DNA from 3 places in the Treponema denticola genome. Region 1 is predicted to be linked to each of the others. Evidence: riboswitches for the same ligand, from Rfam matches in the RefSeq annotation. Region 1 holds a riboswitch; each other region holds the start of a gene.
The links. Region 1 has a riboswitch for cobalamin ahead of E4N78_RS10885 (ABC transporter substrate-binding protein). Riboswitches for the same ligand answer to the same signal wherever they lie in the genome.
Positions count from the first base shown of each region.

Region 2: another riboswitch for cobalamin. It lies ahead of E4N78_RS09290 (DUF4198 domain-containing protein); the one in region 1 lies ahead of E4N78_RS10885 (ABC transporter substrate-binding protein).
Region 3: another riboswitch for cobalamin. It lies ahead of E4N78_RS04535 (Glu/Leu/Phe/Val family dehydrogenase); the one in region 1 lies ahead of E4N78_RS10885 (ABC transporter substrate-binding protein).

Region 1 is NZ_CP038800.1:2,320,310-2,323,589, reverse strand. Features, by position in the region: gene E4N78_RS10890 (ATP-binding protein) at 1-823, shown strand, start outside; cobalamin riboswitch at 1,028-1,207, shown strand; gene E4N78_RS10885 (ABC transporter substrate-binding protein) at 1,352-3,007, shown strand; gene E4N78_RS10880 (ABC transporter permease) at 3,071-3,280, shown strand, end outside.
Region 2 is NZ_CP038800.1:1,948,553-1,951,832, reverse strand. Features, by position in the region: gene E4N78_RS09295 (DUF4198 domain-containing protein) at 1-712, shown strand, start outside; cobalamin riboswitch at 792-994, shown strand; gene E4N78_RS09290 (DUF4198 domain-containing protein) at 1,315-2,133, shown strand; gene E4N78_RS09285 (hypothetical protein) at 2,144-2,329, shown strand; gene E4N78_RS09280 (ZinT/AdcA family metal-binding protein) at 2,418-3,280, shown strand, end outside.
Region 3 is NZ_CP038800.1:1,001,974-1,005,253, forward strand. Features, by position in the region: gene E4N78_RS04530 (MGH1-like glycoside hydrolase domain-containing protein) at 1-653, shown strand, start outside; gene E4N78_RS04535 (Glu/Leu/Phe/Val family dehydrogenase) at 664-1,905, opposite strand; cobalamin riboswitch at 2,214-2,400, opposite strand; gene E4N78_RS04540 (Rpn family recombination-promoting nuclease/putative transposase) at 2,593-3,280, shown strand, end outside.

The sequences.
Region 1 (3,280 bases):
GTTAAAGCAAAGATATGACGGCTATAAATTTTCCGAAGACGGAAAAAATATGTACAATCCATTTAGCTTGTTAAATGTTTTTGCCGATGGAAGGATGCGTGACTATTGGTTTGCAACAGGTACGCCGACATTTTTAGTAGAATACTTAAAGAAAGCTTATTACAATATCCCCGACCTTGACGGAAACGTAAAGATGAACGAATCCGGATTGGAAGCCTACCGAGCAGATGCAATAAATCCCTTACCCATTCTTTTCCAATCGGGATATTTGACAATTAAGGACTATAACGATTTTTCAAGACTGTACCGCTTGGGCTTTCCGAATGATGAAGTGCGTTACGGTTTTTTGGATAACTTGTTGCCTGCCTATACCTCGATAAGAACCGATAAAACGGGAGTTTCGATTTGGGAATTCTACGAGCAGATAGAAGCCGGAGATGTAGACGGCTTTATGCAAAAGATGAAGGGAATAATTTCAGGAATACCCTACGATAACTTAACTGAAAAAGATTTAGCCTTGCGTGAACAAAATTATCAGACTGCCGTTTATCTTGTATTTGCATTGATGAATCAGTTTGTGCATACGGAAGTTCATTGTTCAACAGGCAGGGCTGATTGCGTTGTCGAATTTAAAGATAAGGTTTATATCTTTGAATTTAAGCTTACCTCAAATGAAACGGCGGAAAATGCCGTAAAACAAATCAAAGAAAAAAACTATGCCGACAAGTATTCAGGCCGCGGTAAAAAAATTATAGCAATCGGTTCAAGTTTTGACGAAGCTAATCGGACTATCAAAGATTGGAAGACTGAGATTATAGTTTAAGTGAGGTAATGTATAACAGGGGCTGCCTTATATTCTTGTTTACAAAAAAAGGTATATAATATTTTATTTTCCTGTTATTTTTAGTAAAGAGCCGGTATCTATTCCTTTGTAATAAATATATTAATTTTGATATGTGTACTTGTATTAAATATAAAAAAAAGATATACTCATTCTCAATTGGAAAATATTTTCCTTAAAATTAAACAACCGAAATCGCATTAAGGTTCGGCGTAATTGCCGATTAAAAAGGAAATAGGTGAAAATCCTATGCAGTCCCGCTGCCGTAATTAAAGAGTTCTTTTCAATATGCCACTGAGTTTTTTGGGAAGGCGAAAAGAATGATGACTTTTAAGCCGGAAGACTTGCCCTAATGATTTTAGCTTTTGCTCCTTGCGAGAGACGGGGAGGATTGCAGATACTTATCGGCATTGTATGGTGCTTCCTTGTATTTACAAATCCTCTTGCAGGTTTTTCCTGTGAGAGGATTTGTTGCATTAAAGCGGATATCGGTAATATTTTGGAGGGGTTATGAAAAACTCATTTTTTAAAATCTTGTCGGCTGCATTTGCAGCTCTTGTTCTGTCCGCTGCTTGTTCTAAAACCGATTTGCCTCAGCAAGCTCAAAAAGGCGGGCACGTTGAAAATCTTGTTATCGGTACTAATTTAGCTCAGCAAAACGATTTCAGCTCGCAAAGGCAGAGACCAGACGCCTTACAGTACAACGCTTTAACGCAAGCACATTTTGTATACACCGATAAGAACGGAAAAATACACCCGTATTTTTTTAAATCCTTTAGCATTTCCAAAGATGCAAAACAATTGGTTTTTACTTTTCCTTCTACGGCTGTTTGGCATGACGGAAAGCCGGTTACAAAAGACGATATTCTTTTTACATTTGATTTTATGAAAAACGTAAGAAAAACTGGTTCTTTAAAAAACTTAGAAAAATGGGAAATTACCGGAGAAAACGAATGTACTCTTACCTTTTCGGAGCCTGATGCTTATTATTGGATTAATAATGCGGTTTTAAGCGCTTTGGTTTTTCCTAAACATGTCTGGGAAGGTGTTGAAGATTATCGCCAATATAATGGAAAGGATGCCGCATTAGGCTGCGGCCCTTATCGTCTTGTTTCTCTCGATAAAGATTCTCAAACGTCCGTTTATGAAGCTGTTCCTCAAAATGCCTTTTTGGGAGAGCTTACCGTTGACAAAATTACCGTACAGACTTATTCGGGTGAAGATACGCTTATGTTCGCAATGGCAAACGGAGAAATAGATGCTATGTTCAATTATGCAAATTCCGTTGATGTTACCGTAATCGATTCTTTTAAAGGAACCGACGGAATAGATTTCGGTGAAAGCGATTATGCCGGAAACTATCAGGTTACATATGGAATGGAAAGAAAGCCGTGTACAGATATTGCTTTCCGAAAGGCTTGCAGGCTTGCATTCGATTACGGTAAACTTGCCGCCGTTATTAATGGATCGTACGGTACGGCTCCGGGTGCAGGCATTATACCTCCTTCATGTAAAGGTTTTGACCCGTCTTTACCCATCCTTAAAACCGACATAAAAGAAGCTGCACGTCTTTTGGATGAAGCAGGCTATAAAGATATTAACGGGGACGGATTTAGAGAATACCCGGACGGTTCCGAATTAAAAGTTATGGTAACACAGCAATTTTCAACTAGAAATAAGGAACTGTTTAACCGCATGTCCGATGTAATTATGGCCTCGTTAAAAAACATAGGCGTTAAGACTTATGTCGATGAAGAAAGCTTAAGGAACGACGAAGTTTGGGAGCAAAATATAATTGATGGAAATTATGATATTTCAATCGGCTATACCACTTCGGGAATGGCTCAATATACAAGTGCTTTTAGGTATTTTTTAGCCGATCCCAGATTTGAAGGTGAAAATACATGGATTTGGGGAACCTTTCATAATGATGAATTTAAAGACACCTTTTTTGCCATGCAGCGGGCTTCCGATGATGAGACCTACATCAAAAATGTAAGAAAACTTCAAGCTATGGCAAATGATGTTGCTTTTGCTCAGGCGCTTTGTTGGGAAAAATGTTTTTTCCCATATAGAACGGATAAGTATGAGGGCTGGGATAACTATCCTTCTTGGGGTGTCATCCATCCGACAACATGGTTTGAGCTTAGAACAATAAAAAAATAAAGCTTCAAAGACAAAATGAGATCAACGGGTAAAAAATTTCTGTACGCTCTGTGTACGGTTTATATGATAATATCTCTTAGCTTTTTGCTCATTCATATTATGCCGGGGAAACCCATTATGTATTTGGTCGGGCAAGAAGAATACTATTATCTTTTGGATCAATACCCTGCCGAACTTGAAGCATTAAAATTGAAATTCGGACTTGATGATTCGTTATGGGTGCAATATAAAAAATATTTAAAATGTATTGCGACGCTCGATTTCGGACGTGCT
Region 2 (3,280 bases), 370 kb from region 1:
CCTTGAATTTAATAAAGAGGCCGGTTTTAAGGGAGGCGGAGATTGGGTTTTAGTTGCCGTTCCTCATCCTTATTTTGAAGCCGCCGATGACGGATATATTCAGCAGATAGCTAAGGTCTTTATTAACAAGGCCGGACTTTCAACCGATTGGCAGTCAAGGGTTGCCGAAGGCTATCCTGAAATTTTGCCCTTGGTAAAGCCATATGAGATTTGGGAGGGCGGTGTTATCCGTGCCCTTGTTTTGGACTCCGATGGAAAACCTGTGCCTTATGCTCAGGTTGAATTTGAAAACATGAACTACGATGTGGATATGGCAAACAAGAAATTTACCGGAGAACCCAAACTGCAAAAATCGGGTGCCGGAATGATAATGGCGGATAATACAGGCGTTTTCGAGTTTATTCCTCCTTGTCCTGGATATTGGGGCTTTGCTGCTCTTGGGGTAGGGAAGGAAAAGGAATTCGGTGGGAAAGAACTTTCTCAAGATGCAGTTATTTGGTTTGAGGTCAGTAAGATTGAAGATGCGGCCGAACAGGCTGATAGCACAAAACAAGCCGATATATCTTCTTCTGACGGAGAGCCTTCTGAAAGAGCAAAACCCAAGGAAGGATTTTCGCCTGCGGCCCTGATAATAGTAATCTTGCTTTTTGTGGTTATGTTCGCTTGGCCTCCTATCTTTAAAAAGATTTCGGATAAGGCTGAAAATAAGTAGGATAGTAAATAGATAACAAATCCCCATTGGTGTCCCGTTGGGGGCTTGCTTTTTTTTTGGAAATATTTATAATTACCCGAAGGTTATAGACAAATAAGGTTCTTAAATTAATTTTTAAGATTAAAAGGGAAACCGGTGAAAAACCGGCACAGCCCCCGCTACTGTAATTGAGTTTGTTTATCATAATGCCTCTATGTATTGGAAGCATAAGCCACTGTTAATATGGGAAGGCGATAAACTTTAAATCATAAGTCAGGAGACCTGCCTATTTGTATTACGAATCCTTCGGAGGGAAGGAAAGTCGGAAAACTCATTATTGCAACTCTATTTTACTGTCAGTCTTTTCTATAAGCGAAGCTGACGCCTTGCGTTTTTCGTGTTTTCTTTATTTAATCTCCGCTTTATTTTTAATTAAAAGTTTGCTGTTCCGTCTTTGGGGGCTTGCTTTTTTTTTGAGAATAAGATAGATTGTAAGTGTTGATTTACATTTGGATTTGAAAAAAAAGATTTTTCCGTGAGTTTAAAGCAAAACTTTTGGTCCTATCTTTTTTGAACTTAAGATTAAGAGTCTTTAGACTAAAATATTTATAGGAGAGTTTTTTATGAAAAAATTTACAGGAATAGTTTTACTTTTATTCTTGGTAGCTATGGCTTCATTTGCACACTTCCAAATGATTTATACCCCGACTTCAGTAGTTGAAGGCAATTCCGTTGACTTTAAGATTGTTTTTACACATCCTGCAGAAGCAGAACACGCAATGGATATCGGTAAAAACGAAGCCGGAGAAATCAAGGGTTTTGAAAAATTCTTTTCCGTGCACAAGGAAAAGATTCAGGATCTTCTTCCTTCCTTAAAGAAAACAGAGTTTACAACTTTAGAAAATACGGCTTCAGCCTATGACCTTAACCTAAATAAGGATAACGGTTTTAAGGGAGGCGGAGACTGGGCTTTGGTAGCTGTTCCTCATCCTTACTATGAAGGTGCCGAAGATGTCTATATCCAGCAGATTACCAAGGTCTTTATCAATAAGGCAGGTCTTGATACGGACTGGAGTGCAAGATGTGCCGAAGGTTATCCCGAAATCATGCCATTGGTAAAGCCTTACGATGTTTGGGTAGGCGGACTTTTCAGAGGTACTGTTGTAGACTCAAAAGGTAAGCCTGTTCCCAATGCGGAAATTGAAGTTGAATATATCAACTTTGATGTAAACATGAAAAAAAGCAAATTTGAGAAGAAGGCAAAACCAAAAAATGCCGCCGCTACTATTTTAGCCGACGCAAACGGAAACTTCTCCTTTGTTCCTCATAAGGCCGGATACTGGGGCTTTGCTGCCCTCGGTGCAGGTAATGTAAAAGAATTTGCCGGTAAAGAACTTTCACAGGATGCCGTACTTTGGATTGAGGCAGTGCCTGTCAAATAAGGATTGCCTTATGACATTGGGAATGGTTTTGACTATTTCTATAGTTGCAGGCGTGATTCTCTTACTCATCCGTAAATATTACAGGATATTTAAGGGTAAGGCTTCAGCCTGCAGCTGCGGAGAAAAAAATATCAATCCTAAGAGCGGCTGCGGTTGCGGATGCTGCGGCTGTTCTGCGGAAAATAAAAAAGGCTAGTTTCTTTTTACTTTAAGTCAAGAATTGTTTCTTGTTTAAATAAAAAGTTAGCTACATATAACTTATATTAACTTAAAGGAGTTTAATTATGGTTAATAAAAGAATGGGTGCAAAGATTGCACTTATACTGGTTACACTCGCAGTTATTTTTACTGCCTGTAAATCAATGCCTAGCACAATCGGAAGCATGAAAGTTGAAGCAGGCAAAGAACTTGCTGCGTGGAAAGGTGAATGGATTTCTATCGATATCGTAAAAGATGATAGTTCCTTAAATGCCGTATACAAAGAAACAGCGGCTAAGATGCCTTATTATACGGAAGATGGTTTAAAAGCTGCTGTTGCAGATATGTATGCAAGTCCTGTTGTAAGTGCAAAATTTGATGGAACAAATACTGTCATATTTACAATTCAAAAGCGGGATGGAAGTAAATTTGAAATGCCTTGCGAGTATAAGTACATCGGTAAACAAGCAGCTCCTGATCAAGAAGGCCTTTTTTGGGAAGCTTTTGAAGCTGTAACCGATACTAAAGAATTAAGGAGTGTGAAATATCTTATTCTGATTCCGCCGGATAGACATGGAGATGGTATCCTTCACTGGCATGGAAGATTCACCTCATATAGCATCTCATGGATTGTTGGAGGTGATAAATCATGGCCGACATATGTTCCTGCTTCAACAACAAAAGAAACAATGGTAAGCAATTTTGAAAATTCAATTAAGTCTATGACTAAATTCAGCCCTGTTTCTCCCTTTGAATCCTATGCCAAGTACGGCAAATGGATTAATACATTATCTATATTTGAAAATACAAGTAAAGAGGTTGAAGCTGCCTATGCAAAGGTTATAAAAGAATTTGCAGGCAAAAATCCCAAAGGCGGAGATTTTACAAAAGCTGAAATTATTGCCGAATTACAGAAAGGAAATAAATCCGTTAAGGACTATTCCCACAT
Region 3 (3,280 bases), 1.3 Mb from region 1:
ACGAAGATAAGGCCGCTCTTTTGGTTGAACATTTATCAAACCCTAACACTTTCGGTGTTGATCATCCTTTTCCAAGCCTTGCCGCTAATGAGCCCGAATATGATGAGGCCGGAAACGGTGCCTGCGGCAGCGTTTTTCCTATTTTAAATTTTGTTGTTATAAAGGGACTTGAAAAATATAACCGTTGGGAATTAGCCCGTGAATGTGCTATAAGACATTTATACTACGTGCTTGAAACCCTTTCTCCCGCAGGAAACTCAAAAAAACAAGGCTTCTTATGGGAAGCTTATTCTCCGGTAAAGGAAGGGCCTGCACATTGGAAGGGAAAACCTGCTTTCCCTAGAAAACAGTACCTTTTAAGGGTCGGCCTTTCTACAATAAGTCTTATGATAGAAAATGTTATAGGTCTTTCGATAAGTCTCCCGCGTAAGACTGTCAACTGGACTGTTCCCAATCTTGAAGTCATGGGTATTGAAAACTTAAGCCTTAAAAGAAACCTAATCACTATTCTTTCGTCCAAGAGCCAGAGGGGATGGGAGATTCACATGGAAAGCGAAAAGCTCTATTATTTTACCATAAATATCCTAAACGAAAAGAAGAAGACCTTGCCGATTCCGTCGGGTAAGTGTTCAATGCTGATAGACAAACTTTAAAAAAGCCGGTTTAGTTAATTCCCTTAACTTTTTGAGTTTCTACAAGCTGCTTTAAAGCCTTAATATAGGCAGCCTTTCTCATGCTGACATTATAGGCTTCTTTTTCATCCCATACCAGCTTGAAGGCTTCAATCATCTTATCTTCAAGGCGCTTGTTGACTTCTTCTTCCGTCCAATAAAAGCTTTGCAGGTTTTGCACCCATTCAAAGTATGAAACGATTACGCCTCCTGAATTTGCAAGAACATCGGGCACAGTTATAATGTTATTTTTTTCGAGGATTTTATCGGCTTCAGGGGTAACGGGGCCGTTTGCAGCCTCGATGATTATGGAAGCCTTAATATTTGATGCATTTTTTTCGGTAATTTGATTTTCGAGGGCCGCCGGAATTAAAATATCGGCTTTAAGCTCCAATAGTTCTTCATTGGAGAGCCTTGTAAAATCTCCGGCAAAAGAATTGAGTTTTTTTCCTTCTTTTTTGTGTTTGAGTATTTGAGGAATATTTAAGCCTTTTTCATTGTATATTGCGCTGCTTGTATCGCTTATTGCAATTATCTTGGCTTCCTCTTTATAAAAAAGATCTGCAGTAACGCCGCCGACATTTCCAAGACCTTGAATAACTACACTTTGGTCTTTTAAGTTTTTATTAAGTTTCTTTAAAATTTCCCTTGTTGCAAAAAGAACTCCCCGGCCTGTGGCTTCTACTCGTCCTTTAGACCCGCCGAGAGGAAGCGGTTTTCCCGTAACAACTGCGGGGCTGAATTCTCCGGCATATTCACTGTAGCTGTCCGCTATCCAGGACATAACCTTTGCATTTGTTCCGACGTCCGGGGCAGGTATATCTATCTTAGGGCCTATAAAAGATGCAATCCGCCTTGTGTATCCTCTTGTCAGCTTTTCAAGTTCCGTTTCTGAAAGTTTTGAAGGGTCTACACAGATGCCTCCTTTTCCTCCCCCGTAGGGAATGTCGGCAACGGCACACTTAAAGGTCATCCATGCAGCAAGGGAGCGTACCTCATCGATGTTTACATCTTGGTGAAATCTTATACCTCCCTTTGCCGGGCCTCTTAATGTAGAATGCTGGACCCTGTATCCGCTAAAAACCTTGATTTTTCCGTTATCCATTTTTACGGGTATTGAAACATGCATCTCTCTTTCAGGGCTTAAAAGGGATATGTAATCGTCTTCTGCCAGATTAGCCGTATTTGCAGCTTCCGTTATAGTGCTTAAAAGTTTTTCGTATGTATTCGCCATAAAATCCTTCTTAAAAATAGTTTATGATGATTATACATTAAAAGCCGTATTTTTGAAAGTTATCAGGGAGAAAATTCGAATTTTGATTTAAATAAAGAAAAACGATTCCGGTCCGCAAAGGGATTTAGGTTTCCTCAAAATGTACACCCAAGGGTATCAATCGGATGTACTCAAGGCTAAACGAAGAAAACTTGACAAAATCTTCAAACAGCCCAAGGAGCAATAGAGGAAATAAATATGATTAACACGATAAATTTTGCTGCAACTCATGAGTCCAAGCAGAGTGCGGCACGGGCAAAACTTGCATTTTACCCTCATAGTCATTGGCAGGTCTTACGGCTCGGAGGTCATCATTGATTTTCGCCTTCCCGGAATAAACCAGTGGCATTTTGAAAACCAACTCTCTCACTTACGTCAGCCGGACTGCTCAGGACTTTCACCTGATTCCCTTTTCACTCCTTAGCTAAAAGGAGCACCAAGACCGAAACCGTTATTTAAACACAATTCTATACTTTTATAAAAAATAAGTCAAGATGTCAAAATCGGTACACCAATCCAATCGAGATTCAACACTCTGACAATTGAAAAATCTACTGTTCTATGATATACTTGATTTGTAAGGGGGATTGAGAGTTAATTGGTAGTGGATAATTTGTAATTTCATTACCAATTAAAAAGAGGTGTGATATGAGTACTTCAAACAGAAAATACAAGGATTCGGTTTTTGTTGATTTGTTCAGTGAAGATGAAAAGGCGAAAGAGAATTTTTTGTCTCTTTATAATGCATTACACGGCACCAAACTTACGGCTACAGCACAGCTGAAAAATGTAAGGCTTGATCAGGTACTTTATATGACATTCTATAATGATGTGTCATATCTTATTGATAACAAAATCATAGTGCTGGTAGAGCATCAATCCACTATAAACCCAAATATGCCTTTACGTTGCCTTGAATACATAAGCCGCCTTTATGAAACTCTATTTGAATCAAAAGAAAAATACAGCCGTAAACTCTTAAACATTCCGACGCCCGAATTTTATGTATTTTATAATGGGGATGAAACCTATCCTTCCGATAAAACATTAAAACTATCAGATGCTTTTATAGAAAAGGCGGTAAAACCTAATCTTGAGTTGACCGTTAAGATAATAAACATAAATCAGCAAAATCGCCATCCCTTGCTTAAAAACTGCAAAACGATGTATGAGTACACAATATTTGTAGAAACGGTACGAAGATGGAAAAAAACAGATCCTCAAAACGGTTTTCAAAAAGCGATTGAAGAATGTATAGCAAATGATATATTGCGTGATTATTTAAAACGCAAGACTAAGGAGGTATTGAATATGTTACTAGCCGAATATGATTATG